2 regions of the Planococcus sp. SSTMD024 genome follow, and region 2 is predicted to be linked to the other one. Evidence: a T-box and tRNA genes for the amino acid it is inferred to sense, from the RefSeq annotation. Region 2 holds a T-box; the other holds one or more tRNA genes.
What was found. A T-box is a leader RNA that pairs with one kind of tRNA and senses whether it is charged. The one in region 2 lies ahead of AB9R92_RS05440 (valine--tRNA ligase), so its partner is inferred to be a tRNA-Val.

Region 1 (5,335 bases), on a different contig from region 2:
GCTGCGCGCGTTCCAGTCGTAGAAGACCGCTTCAAGATCCGCTATACGCATTCGATCCATCTGTCGGATGTCATCGAAAGTTACCGCCTGGATGACGGGGGGCAATTGGTGATGACGGAACTTGAGTACGAAGATTTCAATATCGGCATGCCGTCGAATGCAGGAGAAGGGGAGCGCTTTGTCGAAAAAGACGGGAAATACTTTATTGAGGATATGAAGCGGAAGCTGCCCGAATTCCGGTTGCTAGTCGGGGACGTGGACGCGGAACTCGCTTTCCTATTCGCAGGAAAAGAACTCGATTTGAAGAAGAGTTTGGAAAGAGGCAAGATCTACACATTCCGTGCCCAGCGCCTATCCATTTATCAGCAATTAGAAGGAGTGAATATCTATGAGTGATAAACTATCACCAGAAGAAAGAGAAGAGAGAAAGCTTCCGCCTGAAGACGAAAGCCACATCTCAGAGGAGAAGCAAAAAGAGATTCTCCAAAAGTACGATCCGGAGTCGAATACCCGCGATCTGTCAGGCATAGTCAAACATGTCGTGTTTTTCGGGCTGTTGGCCTTTTCATTGTTTCAATTATATACAGCCATTTTCGGCCAATATACAGCGTACATCCAGCGTTCTATCCACTTAGGATTCGCGCTGTCGCTCATTTTCATTCTATTCCCGATGCGCCGCCGGAAAGGCGCACGCCATAAAGTGGCCTGGTACGATTACATACTCGCCTTATTATCGGTCGGTGTCGGTGCATATTGGCCGATCATGTATGATGATTTGGTGTTCCGCATCGGCCGCGTGACGGAAATGGATTTGATCGTCGGAATTTTAGCGGTCATTTTGACGCTTGAAGCCACACGCCGCGCTGTAGGGATGCCAATAACAGTTATTGGTGCGCTATTTCTAACATACGGATTCTTCGGCCCTTATTTCCCAGGGTTCATGCGCCATCGCGGACAGGACCTGGAATCCTTAATCCAATTGATGTTCTATACGACAGACGGGATTCTCGGTACCCCGATCGGTGTTTCTGCAACATTCATCTTTACATTTCTTTTATTTGGTTCGTTCCTGGTCAAAACAGGAGTGGGCCAGTATTTCAATGACCTCGCCGTATCGCTCGCCGGTAACTTGACCGGTGGACCGGCAAAAGTAGCGATTTTCTCCAGTGCCCTGCAAGGGACTATTTCGGGGAGCTCGGTCGCCAACGTAGTTACATCCGGTTCTTACACGATTCCGATGATGAAAAAACTTGGATATAAGAAAGAATTTGCTGGCGGCGTTGAGGCCGCAGCTTCGACAGGCGGCCAGCTGATGCCGCCGATCATGGGTGCGGCGGCATTCCTGATGGTTGAGTTCATCGGCGGAGTCACCTATTGGGAAATTGCCAAAGCGGCAGCGATCCCGGCACTTCTTTACTTCACAGGCGTTTGGATTATGACCCATTTCGAGGCGAAACGCATTGGCTTGAAAGGCCTGTCGCCGGACGAAATGCCGGACCGCAAAGAAGTATTGAAGAAAATTTATCTGTTGACGCCGATCCTTGCAATCATCTTGTTCTTGCTAGTCGGTATCCCGACAATGCAAGCGGCTTTGTATGGCATATTGCTGACGATTTTCGTCAGTGCCTTCAATAAAGAAACACGCCTCGGCTTTAAAGATATCATCCATGCGCTTGTGGACGGCGCGAGAACCGCACTTGCGGTCGCAGCGGCCACAGCGACGGCGGGGATCATCGTCGGGGTTGTCGTAAAAACCGGCCTCGGCCTATCCTTGGCAAATGGCCTTGTGTCAGCATCCGGCGGGAACGTCCTGTTGACTTTGTTCTTCACGATGCTTGCAGCAATCGTGCTCGGCATGGGCTCGCCTACAACGGCAAACTATGTCATCACCTCAACCATTGCTGCTCCTGCCATCATTACCTTGTTGATGGTCGATGAGCCTGCTGGCGCGGCAGTACCGATCGTGGTCGCATTGTCTGCGCATTTATTCGTCTTCTACTTCGGGATCATCGCAGACATCACGCCGCCGGTTGCCCTCGCTGCATTCGCAGCTTCCGGGATTTCCGGAGGGGAGCCAATACGGACAGGGTTCAACGCTGCGAAACTGGCCATCGCGGCATTTATTATTCCGTATATGTTCGTCTTGTCCCCAGAACTATTGATGATCGATACAACCTGGACACAATTGATATGGGTATTGATCACCGCCATCACGGGAATGATCGCCATCGGTGCCGGATTGATCGGCTATTGGTACCGCAAGCTCAATTGGCTGGAGCGGATCATCACATTCGTGACAGGGATTGCCTTGATCTATCCGGAAGGTTTCACGGATCTTATCGGGGCGGCTGTCTTTATCGTCTTGTTCGCATTCCAGTGGATGTCGAGAGACAAAAAGACGAAAAAAGTTCAAACTGCATAATAAAAAAAGATGGAAGCCCGCGGGCTTCCATCTTTTTTGGTTGCGTCAATAAAAAAACACCAACCGGAAAACCGGTTGGTGTTTTCAGCATGTCGAGAAAGGTAAGAACTCGTATTTTCCGAAGCTTACCGCACGACTCCGTGGGCTCGCGCCCAAGCCTCCTCAGCCGCTTCGCTGCTTGCGGGGTCTCGGTCGTCTCGCTGATCCACTGGAGTCGAGCGAACGCTTCTCCAAATACTTAGATAGGTCATTAATTTTTGAATATCGAAAAGGTGACCCTATTCTAATTCCTGACTGATTAGTGGACTTATTTAAAACTCTGAAAACACCAACCGGAAAACCGGTTGGTGTTTTTGGCAGCGCGTAGCATGCTTATGATGATTCCTACTGGGCTCGAACCAGCGACCTCTACCCTGTCAAGGTAGCGCTCTCCCAGCTGAGCTAAGGAATCGCAATCTCAAGGACATTTATTATTATATATGCCATTTTGGAAAAAGACAATAGTTTTTGTGAAAAAACTTTTCGCTTTTTAAAAACCGCATTCACTTCTTAACTGTCCAAGAAAATGCTCCATTCGATTGTCGTGCGATTGCCGATCACAGACCAGCATTCCAACGCAGCGCCTGTTGCGTCCAGCGGATCGAACTCGAGTGCCAGCCTTGCAAACAATGGGCCCCAAAACGGAGGGGGGATATTGCCGATGAGGGGAATATGCGGCTGCCAACGCACTTCTGCACCTTTGGAAAATCCGTGTCCCGCCAATTTCATCGAGCTGTAAAGTTCGTCGAGTGCTTCAGTCGGGTGGACCTGCACATAAAATTGCGCACCGTCTTTGGAAAACCCGATATCACTGGCACGAAAAGAAGGGGCCTGGACTTTTTTGGCAATCGGTTCTAGTGCTGCCTTCAATTGAAGCGGGGCGGTATTTTCATATGCTAGCAACGGGATATGCGGCAATTGCAACGCCAGTTTGGAATTCGGCTGGCGAAGCTGCCTTTGAAGATTCTCGATCGTTGTAGAGCTTCGGTAATCAAGGCGCAGGACAAGCAATTGCATCGTATTCCTCCTCTTATTACTGACCGGAACTGCGGAAACCAGCGTCTCTGGCTTGCTGTTCTGTGCAGAACCATTGCTCGGGATTGGTCTCTTCATAGGAAGGGGAGCCGGGCATGTGATAAATTTTATTGCCGCTCCGGTTGATATTGCCTTTGATGCGGCAGTCATCAGCGGCATCGGTATTATCTGCTTCGGTTTGCCCGTAGGCATCTGCATTGAATCCGCGGTCCGTCGAATAGTTTTCGTATTCCCATATACCGATTTCTTCATTTTTTGCTTCAGACTCGGCGTCGCGGAATTCATCGACATAGCGGGTATTCGGCGGGAAGATATAGGCGACGCGACCGAAGCCTTCTAACAGCAATTGTTCCTGTATGCTTTCCCCGTCAGCGTACAAATACGCCAGCAGCCGGTCGTAGTCGTCGAAACGGTCGCCGACATCGAATTCAATCTCGACTTGCTGTGCTTGTTCGATCAATTCGCGGTTGCGATCTGTCGCTTCAGGCCCCAGCGGCTGCTCGCCGAATCTCGGGTGATTCGTTTCGGGCGTATCGATCAACAAATAACGAACCGTGGTTTCTTTTCCGTCATAAATGATTTTCACCGTGTCCCCGTCGATGATCTCGGTGACTTCAACCGCCGTCCTGCCGGTAGTGCCGCCCGTATCGGTGGTGCCAGGCCAAGTGCACCCTGACAACAATAGCAGGCTGATCAATAATAGGATGAATGGTTTCATGAAAATCCCTGCTTTCTATTTCGAATTATAGCGAAAACAATAGCAGGCGACAATGAACGGCCCGGATTCCATAAAAAAGCGCTTGCTCCGCATTATTCCGGATCAAGCGCTGCTATGTACTTGCGAAATGGTTGGACATCTTCATTGTTCCAGCGTGCTCGTGGTTTCACCGAAGTACAATAGGCTGTCTTCGTTGATTGTTTCCAGCTTTTCTTTGTCGACGCCCATTTCCAATGTTCCCGTAAATATTGGTTCCCACCAGTTTTTCTGTTCGTTCATGATGTTTCCTCCTATTCTTCCGAATGTAATTGTTTGACTATTCTATACCCCGGAAGGTTACACTTATAAACAATGAAACGAAAAAAGGGGCGATGGTTTTGATAGCGATTGGAATTATTGGTGCTGGAATTGTCGGCGAGCGCATCATCAAGCAAATCCAGCAAGACGATGCCGCACAGGTCGAAGCGGTTTATGACACGGACAGCAACCGGCTGAACTATATCGAAAAGCAATATGGGGTAGCCGTCACCGATTCCTTGGATGAGCTGTTCCAAGCCGACATCGACTGGGTATACATCGGCACGCCTCCGAACAGCCATGCCGAGCTTGCGGAAACTGCGGCGAGAAGGGGCTTGCATGTATTATGCGAAAAGCCGCTTGCCCATGACGCACAGGCAGCACAGGCGATGGCGGAGTCGGCGACGAACAACCGGATCCATACCGCCATGCATTTTCCGTTAATGTATTCGCCGATTGTCCGCGACATGGCGATGCGCATCAAGAGCGGAGACATCGGAAAAGTCCGCCGCATCGAATTGCATACGGTATTTCCGGAGTGGCCGCGGGCGTGGCAGCAAAATCCGTGGATTGCCACCAGGGACCAGGGAGGATTTGTGCGGGAAGTCTTTCCTCATTATTTGCAGCTAATGCATCGCCTGTTCGGCACATTGGACATTTCCGCGCACCAAGTGGATTTTCCGGAAGACGTTGAAAAATGTGAAACCGGCATCATCGCCCACGGCAAGACACAGCAAGGTTCGCCGTTTTTACTGTCGGGCATGAGCGATATAGGGCAGGACGAGTTGCTGCAATTTAAAGTTTACGGCGAAGACGGAGTGCTG
Region 2 (5,335 bases):
ACAACGATTTGGAAAGCGTCCGTCTGGCGTTCCGGGAATTCGGCGATGACTTGGCGGCCGTGATCGTCGAGCCGGTTGCGGGCAATATGGGCGTCGTCCCGCCTGCTGAAGGATTCCTTCAAGAGCTGCGCAACCTGACACACGAAAACGGCACCGTCTTGATCTTTGATGAAGTCATGACCGGCTTCCGCGTCGGCTATAACTGCGCACAAGGCCATTACAGCGTTACGCCTGACATGACGTGCCTCGGCAAAGTCATCGGCGGCGGTTTGCCTGTCGGCGCGTTCGGCGGCAAGCGTGAAATCATGGAGCAAGTTGCACCGAGCGGCTCGATCTACCAGGCGGGCACTTTGTCCGGAAACCCGCTTGCGATGCGTGCAGGTTATGAAACCTTGTCGCGTTTAGATGAAGCGAGCTACGAGACATTCAATGAACGCGCAGACCAACTCGAAAAAGGCTTCCGTGAAGCGGCGGAAAAATACAACATCCCGCACACGGTCAACCGTGCAGGCTCGATGATCGGCTTCTTCTTCACAAATGAGGAAGTGACGAACTTCGAGACGGCTTCCAGTTCCGACCTCGAGTTGTTTGCGGATTATTACCGCTTAATGGCGGAAGAAGGCATTTTCCTGCCGCCGTCCCAGTTTGAAGGCATGTTCTTGTCGACTGCCCATACCCCAGAACATATCGAACGCACAGTGCAAGCATTCCATAATGTGTTTGCGAAACTGGCGCGATAAATGAAACAAACCGTCCTTGAAGGCCATTGCGAATGGCTTTTGAGGGCGGTTTTTCGTAATTGAGGTAAATTTTAATACTACATTCCCAAATCTAATGCGCTTCAATATTTTTGAGTAGTTCATTTTATGTCCGGTAATCTGGTAATATAAAACTAATGGATATTTTAATTAGTGAAAGTTGGTAACGCATTGAAACGTTTTCTCGTAACTTTGGCCATCGCGCTTGGCGCTGGCTTTTTGTTCAGCTTGACCGGTTTGTTTCTGCCATGGCTGTTGGGCCCGATGGCGGCTTTTCTCATCTTGCGCCAAGTGACCGACATGAAGTTCCACTGGCCGAAAGTGTTCCGTACGCTCGGGCTGTTGCTGCTCGGCGTCCAGATCGGCGCGGCATTCACGCAGGAATCGGTCTTGTTGATGGCGGCGGATCTGCCGTATATGTTCATCATGACGATCGCGGTCGTCGCGTTTTCCTTGGCGCTCGGCTGGTTGTTCCAGCGCATGACGCGCGTGACGATGTCGACAGCGCTGCTCGGCTCGATGCCGGGCGGCTTGTCGCAGATGGTGCTGATTTCTGAAGAAGTGAAATCCGCCAATGTCACGATCGTATCGGTCATGCAGACCTTCCGCATCCTGCTCATCGTTTTTACCGTGCCGCTAGCGGCGGGACTTTTATCTGGGCGTGCGCCAGGTGACATCACAGAAACAAGTTTCCGTTTTTCCCCCTATGCATTCGGCATCGCGCTTGTTTTCGGCTATGTATTGTACTGGATCATGAAGCGCATTTCATTTCCCGCGCGCGAATTAATGGCACCGGTTCTTGCGATGGCGGTCGTCCAGACCTTGACCGGCAGCGATTTGGTCGATTTGCCGGGTCTTGTCATCGTCATCGCGCAAGTGTTGATCGGGACGCATCTCGGCTTGTCGATGGAAAAGCTCGGCGATTCCTTGGACGGCCGGATCGCGGGAGCGGTGTTCCTCAATACCGTGCTGCTCATCGCGTTTTCAGCAGGCCTTGCTTACGGGCTGGAGCTGTTGCTGCCGGAGTATCTATTCCTCGACTTCTTCTTGAGTGCAGCTCCCGGGGGCATGGCGGAGATGACGATTACCGCGCTTGAGGCGGGGGCGGACGTGCCGCTGGTGACGAGCTTCCATCTGTTCCGGCTGTTCTTCATCCTGCTAGTCGCGGCGCCGCTCGTGTCTTACTATGTGAAAAAGCTTGACGCTAAATCGGGCTATTGAGTACAATAGGCTTAACAGGATATTGATGCGTTGATGAGGATAGTAAAGTGGCGGGGACATTTCAGAGAGGTAGCCAAGTGGTGAGAGGCTTCCATGTTCCGCATTTGAATGTCACCTCGGAGCAGTTGCCGTGAAATGAGTAGCGGGAACCGGATGCGAATCCGTTATCGAACTTGAGAGCCAGGCGAATTCTGCCTGTGTATAAAGGTGGTACCGCGAAAAACTCCTTCGTCCTTTACGAGACGACAGGAGTTTTTTTGTATTCATTTTTAAGTTCGACAGTAACCAGTGCCGCATGTTGGCCAAGAGGAGGAATTTGGATGAGCAAGCAATTATCAACGAAATACGAACCGCAGGCAATCGAACAAGGGCGTTACGACTGGTGGGTGGACAATAAATTTTTCGAAGCGAAACCGGAAAGCGGCAAGACGCCGTATACGATCGTCATCCCGCCGCCGAACGTAACGGGCAAGCTTCACCTGGGGCATGCGTGGGATACGACCTTGCAGGACATCATGACGCGCATGAAGCGCATGCAAGGCTATGACGCCTTGTGGCTGCCGGGGATGGACCATGCCGGCATCGCGACACAGGCGAAAGTCGAAGGCAAGCTGAAAGAAGAAGGGCGTTCACGCCACGATATGGGCCGCGAAGCGTTTTTGGAAGAGTCGTGGAAATGGAAAGAAGAATACGCCGGCCATATCCGCCAGCAATGGTCGAAGCTTGGGCTTGGCCTCGATTATTCACGCGAGCGTTTCACCTTGGATGAAGGCTTGTCAAAAGCGGTGCGCGAAGTATTCGTCAAATTATACGAGAAAAAATTGATCTACCGCGGCAAATACATCATCAACTGGGACCCGGCAACAAAAACGGCGATTTCGGATATCGAAGTTATTTACAAAGACGTACAAGGCGCATTTTATCATATGCGCTATCCGCTTGCTGATGGTTCTGGCCACATCGAAATCGCGACGACCCGCCCGGAGACGATGCTTGGCGATACGGCAGTCGCGGTTCACCCGAGAGATGAACGCTATCAGCATTTGATCGGCAAAAAAGTCATCTTGCCGATCATCGGCCGTGAAATTGAAATCGTTGCGGATGATTATGTGGACCGTGAGTTTGGAAGCGGCGCTGTGAAAATCACCCCTGCACACGACCCGAACGACTTCGAGATCGGCAACCGCCACAATTTGGAGCGCGTACTCATCATGCACGAAGACGGCTCGATGAACGAAAATGCCGGCAAATACGAAGGCATGGACCGCTTTGAATGCCGCAAAGCGATCATCAAAGATTTGCAGGATATGGACGTGCTGTTCAAGATCGAAGAACATCTCCACTCGGTCGGACATTCCGAGCGCAGCGGCGCGGTCGTTGAACCGTATTTGTCGACGCAATGGTTCGTGGACATGCAGCCACTCGCAAAGAAAGCGGTCGACAGCCAGAAAAGCGAAGACGGCGTCAATTTCGTGCCGGACCGCTTCGAAAAAACCTACCTCCACTGGATGGAAAACATCCGCGATTGGTGCATCTCGCGTCAATTGTGGTGGGGGCATCAGATCCCGGCTTGGTACCATAACGAAACCGGCGAAATCTACGTTGGCCACGAAGCTCCGGCTGATGCGGAAAACTGGACGCAAGATGAAGACGTACTCGACACATGGTTCTCATCCGCCTTGTGGCCGTTCTCGACACTCGGCTGGCCGGAAGAAAACGAGGAGTTGAGCCGTTACTACCCAACCGATGCACTCGTGACGGGCTATGACATCATCAACTTCTGGGTATCGCGCATGATTTTCCAGGCGCTTGAATTCACCGGCGAAAAACCGTTCAAAGACGTATTGATCCACGGGCTTGTGCGGGATGCGGAAGGGCGCAAGATGTCGAAATCGCTCGGCAACGGCGTCGACCCGATGGACGTTATCGAGGAATACGGCGCAGACTCCTTGCGCTACTTCCTGGCAACGGCATCATCTCCAGGGCAGGACCTTCGCTACTCGAACGATAAAGTCGAGTCGGTTTGGAACTTCGCCAATAAAATCTGGAACGCCTCGCGCTTTGCAATGATGAACATGGAAGGCATGGAGCACAAAGACATCGATTTGTCCGGCGAGAAATCCGTTGCCGACACGTGGATCTTGACACGCCTCAACGAAACCATCGAGCAAGTGACAAACCTTGCGGAACGCTATGAGTTCGGGGAAGTCGGGCGCTTGCTTTATAACTTCATCTGGGATGATTTCTGTGACTGGTACATCGAGATGGCGAAATTGCCATTGTACGGTGAAGACGAACAGGCGAAAGCGATGACGCGTTCGGTGCTCGCATACGTGCTCGATAACACGATGCGCCTATTGCACCCGTTCATGCCGTTCATCACGGAAGAAATCTGGCAGAACTTGCCGACGGAAGGCGAATCCATCACCATCGCCGCCTGGCCGGCAGTGAACGCTGAACTTAGCGACAACAAAAAGGCCGACAGCATGAAGCTCTTGATGGACGTGATCCGTTCGGTCCGCACGATCCGCGCGGAAGTCCAGACGCCGATGAGCAAGAAAGTGCCGATGACGATCAGCGCGAAAGACGAGACGACTTTGTCCGTTCTCGAAGAAAACGCAGCGTACATTGAGCGTTTCTGCAACCCGGAAACTTTGACGATCGGACTCCATATCGATGCACCTGAGAAATCGATGTCTGCAGTCGTATCCGGAGCGGAGTTGTTCATGCCGCTTGAAGGTTTGATCGACATTGAAGAAGAGCTGAAACGCCTGCAAAAAGAACTCGATAAATGGGCGAAAGAAGTCAAACTTGTCCAAGGCAAATTGTCGAACGAACGCTTCGTGTCGAAAGCGCCGGAAGCGGTAGTGGCTGAGGAACGCAAGAAAGAAGCGGATTACCTCGAGAAGCACGCAACCGTTGAAAAACGCATGGAAGAATTGAAGAACCTGTAAGATGAAAAAGCGATTTCCCGTAAATGGGGAATCGCTTATTTTAATTCCGGTCGTTTTCGCGGAACGGATAATTTTCTTCTAGTTTAGTAAAATGCCTTGCCAATAGTTCTGCGATATTATCATCGTGTGTTTGATAAAAAGAGCGGGCGCCGACTGGGTCTTCGATTTCGTTGAACAGATGCCGTCCGTCTTCCAATAGGAGAAAATCGATGCCGATGTAATCGCTGTTCAAGGCTTTGGCGATTTTTTCGACGTCCTTTTGCTGTGCGGCCGTCAGTTCAAAGCGTTCAACGGAAGCGCCGAGCGAGTAATTCGCCTTGAAGGAGTTTTTTGCGCTGCGCTTGACGGCCCCGATGATTTCGGTGCCGATGGCATACGCCCGGACATCCGCCGTGTGCAGGA

Region 1: it has a tRNA-Val gene. The T-box ahead of AB9R92_RS05440 (valine--tRNA ligase) is inferred to sense a tRNA for this amino acid. The anticodon was not compared.

Annotation. Positions count from the first base shown of each region.
Region 1 covers NZ_JBGGNS010000023.1:112,242-117,576, forward strand. The annotation lists gene AB9R92_RS14765 (DUF1850 domain-containing protein) at 1-396, shown strand, start outside; gene AB9R92_RS14770 (TRAP transporter permease) at 389-2,422, shown strand; tRNA gene AB9R92_RS14775 (tRNA-Val) at 2,801-2,873, opposite strand; gene AB9R92_RS14780 (hypothetical protein) at 2,972-3,478, opposite strand; gene AB9R92_RS14785 (thermonuclease family protein) at 3,495-4,214, opposite strand; gene AB9R92_RS14790 (hypothetical protein) at 4,356-4,493, opposite strand; gene AB9R92_RS14795 (Gfo/Idh/MocA family protein) at 4,592-5,335, shown strand, end outside.
Region 2 covers NZ_JBGGNS010000019.1:310,344-315,678, reverse strand. The annotation lists gene hemL (glutamate-1-semialdehyde 2,1-aminomutase) at 1-740, shown strand, start outside; gene AB9R92_RS05445 (AbrB family transcriptional regulator) at 912-1,979, shown strand; T-box leader at 2,001-2,218, shown strand; gene AB9R92_RS05440 (valine--tRNA ligase) at 2,300-4,933, shown strand; gene AB9R92_RS05435 (ATP-grasp domain-containing protein) at 4,974-5,335, opposite strand, start outside.